3 regions of the Micromonospora sp. CNZ286 genome follow, and region 2 is predicted to be linked to each of the others. Evidence: riboswitches for the same ligand, from Rfam matches in the RefSeq annotation. Region 2 holds a riboswitch; each other region holds the start of a gene.
What was found. Region 2 has a riboswitch for cobalamin ahead of FHX31_RS09830 (ABC transporter substrate-binding protein). Riboswitches for the same ligand answer to the same signal wherever they lie in the genome.
Positions count from the first base shown of each region.

Region 1: another riboswitch for cobalamin. It lies ahead of FHX31_RS10565 (peptidase); the one in region 2 lies ahead of FHX31_RS09830 (ABC transporter substrate-binding protein).
Region 3: another riboswitch for cobalamin. It lies ahead of FHX31_RS17050 (acyl-CoA thioesterase); the one in region 2 lies ahead of FHX31_RS09830 (ABC transporter substrate-binding protein).

Region 1 covers NZ_JACHIZ010000001.1:2,283,385-2,287,210, forward strand. The annotation lists gene FHX31_RS10555 (beta-1,3-glucanase family protein) at 1-538, shown strand, start outside; gene FHX31_RS10560 (alkaline phosphatase PhoX) at 717-1,877, shown strand; cobalamin riboswitch at 2,007-2,142, shown strand; gene FHX31_RS10565 (peptidase) at 2,242-3,285, shown strand; gene FHX31_RS10570 (hypothetical protein) at 3,321-3,806, shown strand.
Region 2 covers NZ_JACHIZ010000001.1:2,117,167-2,120,992, reverse strand. The annotation lists partial or broken gene FHX31_RS09840 (ABC transporter ATP-binding protein) at 1-86, opposite strand, end outside; gene FHX31_RS09835 (FecCD family ABC transporter permease) at 86-1,105, opposite strand; gene FHX31_RS09830 (ABC transporter substrate-binding protein) at 1,150-2,133, opposite strand; cobalamin riboswitch at 2,176-2,359, opposite strand; partial or broken gene FHX31_RS09825 (MFS transporter) at 2,948-3,187, shown strand; gene FHX31_RS09820 (N-acetylmuramoyl-L-alanine amidase) at 3,412-3,826, opposite strand, start outside.
Region 3 covers NZ_JACHIZ010000001.1:3,748,203-3,752,028, forward strand. The annotation lists gene FHX31_RS17035 (sensor histidine kinase) at 1-191, opposite strand, end outside; gene FHX31_RS17040 (response regulator transcription factor) at 200-898, opposite strand; gene FHX31_RS17045 (DM13 domain-containing protein) at 1,000-1,566, shown strand; cobalamin riboswitch at 1,597-1,804, shown strand; gene FHX31_RS17050 (acyl-CoA thioesterase) at 1,936-2,448, shown strand; gene FHX31_RS17055 (LysE family translocator) at 2,452-3,075, shown strand; gene FHX31_RS17060 (PrsW family glutamic-type intramembrane protease) at 3,163-3,826, opposite strand, start outside.

The sequences.
Region 1 (3,826 bases), 170 kb from region 2:
CCGCCTGATCCACGCCAACATGACCGACGGCCGGGCGTACGCGTTCGCCTTCGACGACGTCGGCGGATTCGAGTCGCTGGTGCACGACGGCGATCCCCGTTCGGCCGGACTGATCCTCAGCCCGTTCACCGGCGGTGGCGGCGGCACCCCGACCACCGGGGTGCCAGTGGTCAGCAACTGGAACAACAAGTGCATCGACGTGCCGAGCTCCAACTTCGTCGACCGCGCGCCGTTGCAGATGTGGAACTGCAACAACACCAACGCGCAGAAGTGGACGTTCAGCGGCACGGCGCTCAAGAGCCAGAACAACAAGTGCATGGACATCGACGCCGGGTCCACCGCGAACGGGGCGGCGGTGCAGCTCTACACCTGCAACGGCACCGGCGCCCAGCAGTTCACCCTGAACGCGGCCGGAGACCTGGTCAACCTCCAGGCCGGCAAGTGCGTCGACATCAAGGACTGGAACGGCAACGACGGCGCGAGGCTCCAGCTCTGGGACTGCGGGGGCACGGCCAACCAGAAGTGGCGCAAGGGCTGACCAGCCATGCGAACGGTGGCGGGGGCCGACCGCGAGTCGCTCCCGTCACCGGCAGGCGACGGACGAGACGGCCGGTGACACGACGCCGCGCACCGAGGCGTCCATCGACGTTCATCCAACAGATCGATGTGCGTAAGCTCCGCCCGGTCAGATCTGGGGAACCTACCGAGGAGGTTCCATGGATCGTCGAGCAATGCTGCGGGCCACTGTCGTCGGTGCGGGCGCTGTCGCGCTGCCGTTCACCGCGTGGTCGGCGGCGTACGGAGCCCCGGCGCAGAACGCGGCGGGCCCCTACGGTGGGCTCCAGCCCGCCGACGCCAACGGCATCCAGTTGCCGGCCGGCTTCACCAGCTCGATCGTCGCACGATCCCGTCGGACGGTGCCGGGGACGTCGTACACCTGGCACGACGCTCCGGACGGTGGCGCCGTGTTCCCGAACGGCACCGGCTGGATCTACGTGTCGAACTCCGAGGTGTCAGCCGGTGCGGGCGGCGGTGCCTCACGCCTCGTCTTCGACTCCAGCGGCACCGTGGTCGGGGCGTCGCGGATCCTCTCCGGCACCAACAACAACTGCGCCGGGGGCAAGACACCGTGGAACACCTGGCTCTCCTGCGAGGAGGTGTCCCTGGGCCGGGTCTTCGAGACGTACCCCCTCGGCGGGACCGCCGTGGCGCGTCCCGCGCTGGGCCGGTTCAAGCACGAGGCGGCCGCGGCCGACCCGGTCCGCCGGGTCGTCTACCTGACCGAGGACGAGACCGACGGCAAGTTCTACCGGTTCGTGCCGACCACCTGGGGCGACCTCTCCGCCGGAACCCTCCAGGTCTTCCGCGCCGGTACGGCGACCTCCGGCACGTTCACCTGGGCCACGGTGCCCGACCCGGACGGCTCGCCCACCCCGACCCGGCAGCAGGTGTCCGGCGCGAAGACGTTCAACGGCGGCGAGGGCTGTCACTACGCGGATGACACCGTCTGGTTCACCACGAAGGGCGACAACCGCGTGTGGCAGGTCAACCTGGCCGCCGGCACGTACGAGCTCGCCTACGACGACAACCTGGTCAGTCCGGGCACCCCTCCGCTGACCGGGGTCGACAACATCACCGGGTCCACTGCCGGTGACCTGTACGTCGCGGAGGACGGCGGGAACATGGAGATCTGCATGATCACGCCCGACGACAAGATCTCGGTCTTCCTGCGGATCACCGGACAGAGCGGTTCGGAGATCACCGGGCCGGCGTTCACCCCGGCGGGGGACCGGCTGTACTTCTCGTCGCAACGCGGCACGACCGGCTCGTCCTCCGGCGGCATCACCTACTGCGTCACCGGGCCGTTCCGCCGATGACCGGCTCCCGGCCCCGCTGACAGTGACCACGCGGTGGAGGACGCCCGGTCTTCACCGGGCGTCCTGCCGGCCGTCACGGCACGTGTCCGGTTCCTGGCGCATTGACATCGGTGCTCCGGCCACAGCAGACTGTCGCGACAACTGAACCACCGCGTGTACGTGCGGGGGAAGACCGGTCGAAATCCGGCGCTGGCCCGCAACGGTAGGCCGCCCAGAGAGATCTGCGGCGGCGAGCCCGAATACCCGTCGTACGCGTGTATCCGCTCCCCACCCGTCGTGGCCCACGGGTCGGAGTCCCGGTCGACGCGGCGTTGCCGCGGTCGTCCGGGCTTTCGACGACCGCCGGGCCGGAAAGGCGCTTCCGATGGTCGTCCGCCGAAGCCGGCACCGCCTGCTCGCGCTCCTCTGCGGCGTACTCGCCGCTCTCACCCTCACCACACCCGCCGTCGCCGCCCCCGAGCGCGCCGCCCTCACCCGCCCGGAGGCCGCCGGCGGCTGGCTCGCCCGGCAACTCGTCGACGGCGAACGCTTCGAGGCGGTCTTCGACGGTGTCGCGTACCCCGACCAGGGGCTGACCCTCGACGCCGTGTTCGCCTTCGCCGCCACCGGCGTCGCCGACGACCACGGCGCCGACGCGCTGGCCTGGGTCGCCCGGCCGGACATCCGCGACGGCTACCTCGGCGACGGCGCCTCCGAGGCGTACGCGGGTGCGACCGCCAAGCTCGCCCTCGCCGTGCAGGTGCGCGGCGGCGACCCGGCCGACGTCGGCGGGGTGGACCTGATCGCCCGGCTGCGCTCGCTCCAGACGCCGGCCGGCAGGTTCAGCGACCGGTCCGCGTACGGCGACTACAGCAACGCGTTCAGCCAATCCTTCGCGCTGCTGGCGCTGGACCGTACGGCGGGCGGAGCGCCACCGGCGGCGGCCGCCTGGCTGGCCGGCACCCGGTGCCCGGACGGCGGCTACCCGCTGCTGCCCGCGCAACCGGTCTGCACGTCCGACGTGGACGCCACCGCGCTCGCGGCACAGGCGCTGCGCGCCGCGGACCGTCCGGCCGACGCCGCCGCCGGGCTGCGCTGGCTGGTGTCCGTTCAGCGTGCCGACGGCGGCTTCGCCAACGCGGGCGGCACGCCGAACGCCAACAGCACCGGCCTCGCCGCGCAGGCCCTGCGCGACGGCCACCGGCTGCCGGCCTGGGCGCGGGCCCGGGCATTCCTCGCCGGACTCCAGGTCGGCTGCGCCGGGGCGCCGGCCGACCGGGGCGCTGTCGACTTCGACGGCGGCGGCTTCGATCCGGCCACCGCACCCCGGGCGACCGCCCAGGCCGTCCTCGGTCTCACCGGGATCGGGTACGCCCGCCTGTCCGCCGCCGGCGCCGACCCCGGCGCACCGGCACTCGCCTGCCCGTGAACCCCTTCGCCGCGCACCCGATCACAGGAGGATCCGTGTTCCGTCATCGTTCCACAGTCCGCACCTGGCTGGCCGGCCTGCTGGCCGCCGTCGTGGCCGGCGTCGCGCTGACCGCAGTCGAGCCCGCGCCCCGGGCGGCGCACGCCGCCGCCTGCACCGGCACCTCGGGAGTCACTGTGGTCGTCGACTTCGCCGCGCTCGGCGGCGGCGTCCAGGTCGCCTGTGCGCCGGGCGATCCGGCCACCGGCCTGGCCGCGCTCCAGGCCGCCGGCTTCACAGTCACCGGCACCGCCCGCTGGGGCCTGGCCTTCGTCTGCCGGATCAACGGCAAGCCCACCGCCGCGACCGAGCCGTGCGTCAACACCCCGCCGGCCACGGCGTACTGGTCGTACTGGCATGCGTCCAGCGGCGGCTCCTGGTCCTACAGCACGTCGGGGGCGACCGGCTACAACCCCGCGCCGGGCAGTGTCGAGGGCTGGTCCTTCGGCGCCGGCGCCCCGCCGAGCATCGCCGCTCCCTAGGTGTGACCGGCGGCGCACCG
Region 2 (3,826 bases):
AGGCTGCCCGCCGGGACGGTGCCGGTGACGTGGTCGAGGATGCGGGCGGCGGGCACCGCCCACGAGACGTCGGAGATCTGAAGCATCAGCCGCGTACCTCCCGGCGGCGCAGGATCAGGAAGAACGCCGGCACCCCGACCAGTGCCGTCAGCACCCCGACCGGCAGCTCACGCGGTTCGAAGACGGTGCGGGCGGCGGTGTCGACCCAGGTCAGGAAGATGGCGCCGGCGAGCACGGCGACCGGTAGCAGCCGCCGGTGGTCCGGTCCGGTGATCAGGCGGGCGGCGTGCGGGAGGATCAGCCCGACGAACCCGATCGCGCCGCTGACCGCGACCAGCACGGCGGTCAGCAGGGCGGTGCCGACCAGCAGCAGCCACCGCAGCCGGTTCACCTCGACGCCGAGGCTCGCGGCGGCCTCCTCACCGAAGGCGAAGGCGTTGAGGGTACGGGCGTGCCAGCCGACCACCGCCAGCACCACGACCAGCACCGGTACCGCCCAGCCCAGGGCCGTCCAGTCGGCGCGGGCCATCGACCCGGACAGCCAGAACGTGATGCTCTGCGTGGCGTGCGGGTCGGCCACCCAGATGATCACGAAAGAGGTCAGTGCCGCGCACAGTTGTCCCACCGCGACCCCGGTCAGCACCACGCGCGTCGGCGACAATGCCCCGAACCTCCCGGCCAGGCCCACGACCAGCAGGAACGCGACAAGGGCGCCGAGGAAGGCGCCGCCGGTCAGCGCGGCTACGCCACTACCGATGCCGGCCACGACCACCAGGACCGCGCCCAGCGACGCCCCTGAGGAGACCCCGAGCAGGTACGGGTCCGCCAGGGGATTGCGGGTGACGGTCTGCATGACCGCACCGGCCGCGGCCAGGCCCGCCCCCACCGTGGCGGCGCCGAGAACCCGGGGCAAACGTAGGTCCCAGACGATGTGGTCGCGCAGCAGCGGCACGTCCGAGTTCGCGAGTCCCAGGTGGCCGGCGACGACCGTCCACACCGTCCCGACAGTCAGGTCGGCCGGGCCGATGGTGACCGCGACGGCCACCGACAGCACCAGACCGGCGACCAGAGCCAGCACGAGCGCGGCCAGGCCGACCGCCCGCACCGGGCGGTGGGTGCGCACCGGGGCGGGCCGGGTGGTGACGGCGGTCAGCTCGGGGCCCCGGACGGCAGCGCGGCGATGCCCTGGGCGAGGGCTTCGACGCCGAGGACGTTGCGGACACCGGCCGTGGTTGACGAGAACGGGATCACCACGTACCACTGCTGTTTGACCGCGGGCAGGTCCTTGAGGGTGCGGTGCCCGGCGAGGAAGGTCTTCTTCTGCGCGGCGGGATCCCAGCTCGCGTCGACGAGCACGATGACCTCGGGGTTGCGGTCGGTGACGGTCTCCCAGCTTGTGTCGCCCCAGCTGCCGGTGAGGTCGGCGAAGGCGTTGGTGACCCCGGCCGCCGACATGATCATGTTGGGGGCGCCGCAGCAGGCGCCGACGCTCGGGGCGTCGCTGCCGCCGTCCCACCACATGACCTTCACGTTGCGGGCGGTGCCTGCGGCCGTGGCGATGCGGCCCTCGTGGTCGGCGATCAGCTTCTCGCCGCGGTCGCTCACCCCGAAGATCGCCGCGAGCTCGCGGATCTCGGTGAACACGTCGCCGATGGCGAGCTTCGCCTGCCGGGTCTGCGCCGGGCACCCGGCAGGGGAGATGTAGGTGCCGACGCCGAGTTTCTGCCAGTCGGCGCGGTCACCGACCCCCTCGTCACCGAACGCGCTGTTGTACGACGCGTACACGAAATCGGGTTCAGCCTCGAGCAGCTTCTCCTTGGTCGGGTACTCCTTGGCCAGCACCGGGATCTTAGCGTAGGCGTCCGCGTAGGCGGGCAGGATCGTGTCGTCGAGGTAGGCCGTGCCGATCATCCGATCTTGCAGGCCCAGGGCCAGCATGATCTCCGTGGCGGCCTGGTTCATGGTGACGACCCGCATCGGTGGCGCCGCGATGGTCACCGGGGTGCCGCAGTTGGTCACCGCGACCGGTCCAGCGGACACCGCCGGTGGTGCGGCAGCAGGCTTGGCATCGGCGCCGCAGCCGGTGAGCAGCACAGTGGACAGCAACAACGGCGCGGCAACGCGCCAGGGCATGGGGAACCGCACAGCGGGACCGCCTTCCAACACCTCGTGGACGGGGACGAACGTGCCGTGGCCGGTCTCCTGGCTGACGGGACAAGCAACCGCCGGCCGGCCTTCCCAGGCATCTCTGCCCAGTGACCTCGCGAAACGACGAGGGCCGACGGTCTCCCGATCACAGTGGCGAGGGCCGCGCCGGCATCACACCGGCTTCCCGAACACCACGGCGTCCCCACCATAACGGCCCGCGCTCGCCGCGGATCCGGTCCGGGCACCCGCTGTGGGAAATCCGACGCGCCGGACCGGCCTCGGCGTGGCTGTCGGCCCGCAACCCATCCGGCTCCTTTCTCGTGCGCGGTGGCTGGGCGAGGGCACGTGATCGACAGTGAGCGCCGTGGCTGAGGCTGAGCAGCAATACGTGAGCGCAGGTGCGAGGCCACGTCCGCCGGCGACCGGCTCCTCGGTCGTGGGCATGAGGCCGGCGATGCAGACGTCGAAGAGCTCGACGAGCGAGCACGGTACTTCGCGATCTGGATCGCCATCCGACCTGCGTTGCCGACGGCGCCGAGGACAAGGACGCGCTGGCCCGCGGTGAAGTTGATGCGGCGCGTCAGCGCGATCCAGGATGACATCGCCCGGGTTCATGGCGGTGGCGATCCGCACCGGGTCCACGCCGTCGGGTAGAACCACGCTGCGCGAGGGTCGATCAGGGTGCGTTCGGCGAAGGTTCCAAGGGGCGTATCGTGCAGGACCACGCAGCGGACGTTGCCCTTCTCGTCGCGTACCACGCCGTCCACGCCGGGGACGAGCGGGAAGATGTTGTTGCTGGTCCCCGGCGATCGGCATCTGGGCGGCGACCAGTGCGCTGGGCTTCGCCGCCGGGCCGCCGATCGGCGGACTCGTCCTGGCTCACCTGCCCTGGGGTGCGATCTTCCTGGTGAACGTCCCGATCGTGGTGATCTGCCTGCTCGCCGGCCGGATACTGGTCCCGGAATCGCGGGACCCGACCGGTGGACGCCTCGACCTGGGCGGGGCGACGCTGTCCACCGCCGGCCTGACCGCGATCGTCTCCCCGGGTTCCGCCCACGTCCCCGCCGGTCAGGTGGCCAGGCGCAGGTGACGCCGCTGCCGCAGCCGCACCGCGACAGCCCGCCACGACCAGCAACGTGAGCGCGGCAGCGAAGGCCAGCCCGTCGGTCAGGCCTGCCTCCAGCTCGCGCAACGTGGTGGAGCGGTAGGTGGACGGCGAGCGACGCCGGTCCCGATCCGGGCCGGCGTCGCTCGCCGTCGGGCTCAGAGTGTGGTTTCGCTGGTGAGGCCGAAGTAGTCGTGCCATTTGGTGCTGGGGGCGAATGTGGTGCCGGTGGAGAGTGCGACGTAGATGTCGTTGGTGGTGCCTTTGGTGAAGACGATGAGGTCGTCTTTGCCGTCGCCGTTGGCGTCGGCGAGGTAGGGGAATTCGCCGGTTAGGCAGAAGAAGTCGTGCCACTTGATCGTGGTTCCGGCGAAGGTGGTGCCGGTGGAGGTGGCGGCGTAGACGTCGGCGTCGGTGTTGCAGGTGAAGGTGACGATGTCGTCGCGGCCGTCGCCGTTGATGTCGCCCACCCGGGGCTGCTCGGCGCCGACGGCGAACAGGTCGTGCCATTTCTGCGGTGCCCCGAAGCCGTTGCCGGTGGACAGGGCGACGATGACGTCGGCGGCGGTGGCG
Region 3 (3,826 bases), 1.6 Mb from region 2:
TGGAGGTCGTGCGCGGACAGGAACATGGCCTGGGCGACGGCGGTGACGCCCGCCGTCACCGAGGCGATGGTGACCGCGAGCAGCACCGCGATGTGCGCGAGGATCGACCGGTGGCGCACCAGCCGCAGCGCGCCGACGCCGATCGCGCCGACCGCAGCGCCGGCGAGCAGGGCGTAGAGCCCGATGACCATCAGTTCGTTCACCGGGACGCCGCCGACGGCTCGTACCGGTAACCGACGCCCCACACGGTGACGATGCGGCGCGGCTGCGCCGGGTGGTCCTCGATCTTCTCCCGCAGCCGCCGGACGTGGACGGTGACTGTGGACTGGTCGCCGAACCGCCAGCCCCACACGCGGTCCAGCAGCTCGGCCCGCGACCAGGCGCGTCCCGGGTTCGCCAGCAGAAACGCGAGCAGGTCGAACTCCCGTACGGTCAGCGACAGCGGCTGCCCGCCGCGCTCGGCGACGCGCCGGTCGGTGTCCGCGGTGAGGTCGCCGTCGCGCAGCACCCCTGTCGGTCCCCGGTCCTGCGGGGCCGCGCGCCGCAGCACCGACCGGATGCGCAGCACGAGTTCACGGGGCGAGAACGGCTTGGTCACGTAGTCGTCCGCGCCGACCTCCAGCCCGGCGACCCGGTCGGCCTCGTCCCCGAGCGCGGTGAGCATGACGACGGGCAGGCCGGGCAGCCGGCGCCGCAGCCGCCGGCACACCTCGATGCCGTCGAGACCCGGCATCATCAGGTCGAGGACCACCAGGTCGGGCGGCTCCTCCTCGGCCGCGGCGAGCGCGTCCGGCCCGTCGAAGGACAGCCGGACCCGGCAGCCGTCCTGTTCGAGGTAGCGCCGGACGACGTCGCTCACCGTCCGGTCGTCGTCGACGACGAGCACGTAGCGCCCCATGGGCCAGACGCTACCCATCGGCGTCCCGGTGCGGCGGCCCGCGGTCGACCCGTAAGCGGACGGAAAGATCTTTCCGCCGGCTACGCGCCTACCGTCGGAGCATGGGCAGAAGACGTGTGGTGTTGTCGGTGCTGGCCGTGGTGGCCGTCACCGGCCTCGGGGTGAGCCTGTACCTGTTCCAGCCGTGGCGGCTGGTGACCGACCGCGAGGTACGCGAGACGCTGCCCACTGTGGCGGAGCCCTCACCGGCGCCGGCCGGCACGACCGGCTCGTCGCCGACCGGTGCGGCGCCCGCCGACGTGGTGCTCGCCGCCGGTGACTTCGTCACCCACGAGCACGACACGTCCGGCCGGGCGCAGCTCGTCCGTCTCGCCGACGGCCGCCGTCAGCTGCTCCTGCGCGGACTGGACACCTCCGACGGGCCGGACCTGCGGGTGTGGCTCACCGACCGGAAGGTGCTGCCCGGCCGGGCCGGCTGGCAGGTGTTCGACGACGGCCGCTGGATCGAGCTGGGCCGGCTCAAGGGCAACATCGGCGACCAGGCGTACGACATCCCGGCGTCAGTGGACCTGGACGGTCTGCGCAGCGTGTCGATCTGGTGCAAGCGGTTCGCGGTGTCGTTCGGCGCGGCGCCGCTTGCCGCTGTGACGGGATCGGCGCCGGCCTGACGCCTGTGCCGCCGGCCTCGGACGCTGGGCTACGCTGCGGGGAGCGCTGGTTCACCCGGTCGGCGACGGCCGGGTGTCGTAAGAGGGAACCCGGTGGGAATCCGGGACTGCCCCGCAGCGGTGAGTGGGAACGACAGCCGTCAACAGCACTGGGCCACCGGCCTGGGAAGCGACGGCCAGTAGGCGACCTCGTGTCACGCCCGCGAGTCCGAAGACCCGCCCGCGTCGCGCGTACCACCGGTGCGCGCCGCCGTCGACCTCGCGGGTGGGTCGGGCGGGTGACACGTCGTACGCAGGGCCGTCGGCGTGTCCTCGACGTGCACACCCCGGCCGGTCGGCGGTCCGCTTCTGCGAGGACGGAACCGCACAGTGCCCGACACCATCACGCTCACCGGCCGACCACCGTCGGCCTCGCACCTGACCCTGTCGCAGATCATGGACCAGCACCACACCAACCTGATGGGCACGGTCCACGGCGGGCGCATCCTCAACCTGATCGACTCGGTCGCCGGTGTGGTCGCCGCCCGCCACTCCGACGGCCCGGCCGTCACCGCCGCCATCGACGAGACCGCGTTCCTTCGGGCGGTACGCGTCGGGGACGTGGTCCACGTGGACGCCCGGATCACCTGGGCCGGCCGCAGCTCGATGGAGGTGGCGGTGAAGGTCAGCGCGGACCGGTGGGACCGCGCGGTGCCGCCGGTGGACGTGGCGACCGCGCACCTGGTGATGGTGGCGGTGGACGACGACGGGCAGCCCCGGCCGGTGCCGCCGCTGCACGCCGAGACCGACGGCGACCGGCGGCGCTACCGGGAGGCGCAGATCCGGCGCGAACACCGGCTGGCGCTGCGCCGGGCGCTGCTCGACGGCGCCGGGGAGGGCTGACCGGTGCTCGGACTGTCGGCGGCCACGCTCGCGGGTTACCTGGCCGCCATCGTGGTGCTCATGCTCACCCCGGGGCCGGACATGATGTTCGTGCTCGCCAACGCCACCCGGTACGGCCCACGGGCGGGCGCGGTGGCCGCGCTCGGGGTCGCCGCCGGGGAGGCGGTGCACGTCGCCGCCGTGGTGGCCGGGCTCGCCACGCTGATCGCCGCGTCCCCGGTGCTGTTCACCGCGATCCGGTGGGCCGGTGCGGCGTACCTCATCGTGCTGGGCCTGCGGGCGCTGCGCGGCACGGGCCGGCCCGGCGCCCCGGCGGACCGGCCGGACGGCGGTGCCGGGCGGGCGTTCCGGCGCGGGCTGCTGACGAACCTGCTCAACCCGAAGATGATCCTGTTCAGTGTGGCGTTCCTGCCGCAGTTCGTCCGGCCCGAGGCGGGCCCGGTGGCGGCGCAGCTGGTGCTGCTCGGCGTGCTGTTCGTCGCGGTGCAGCTCGCCGTGGACCTGGCGCTCGGGGTGGGCGCCGGGCGGTTCGCCAGGCGGTGGGGCGACAGCCGCTGGTCACGGCGCGTCGACCGGCTCTGCGCTGTCGCCTTCGTCGCGCTCGGCGTCCGGCTGGCCGCCGGCTGAGGCGTACCGGGGCGAGTGGCGGAGCGCGGTGGGGCGTCGGCAATGCCCGGGCCGGTTGATCGACTCCATCACGCCGAAGTGGCGGCATCAGAAGTGCTCCGACCCCGCCACCTCGGCGAACTGGCGATGATCATGAGGCCGGTCCCGGTTCGGCTCCGCCGGCGTCCCGGACGCGGGCGGCCGCTCGCGGTCCAGGTGCAGGCGCAGCAGCACCCAGCCCAGCGACACGGCGCCGATGAACACGTACGCGGGCTGGGTGCCGAACGTGTCCCAGCAGGTGTGCAGCGTGACGGCGGCGGCGAAGGTGAGCAGGAACGCCGCCAGCTTCCGGCCGCCGGGCGCGGCGGCGAACGTGAACAGCGCGGCGGCGGTCAGCCCGGTCCAGGCCAGGTGCGCGGCGGGCGCGGTGAGACCGCGTACCAGCAGCGTCCGCTCGACCGCGCCGAGGTTGCCCTCCGACCCGACGAACGCGGCGAACGCGTAGCCCATGGTCTCCAGCGCGGCGAACCCGGTGCCGGAGGCCACGCCGATCACCAGGCCCTGCGCCGGGGACGGGTGCCGCCGCCACAGCAGCAGGATGCCGGCCGGCACGATCAGTTTGGCGGTCTCCTCGGCCAGGCCGACGAGCGCCATCGGCAGGACGCCGAGGCGGTGCAGGGTGCCGTACTCCAGCCAGCCGGCGGCGACCACGCCGACCACGCCGCCGAGGAGCGCGGCGACGCCGACGACGGAGCCGGGGACCGGGCGGCGG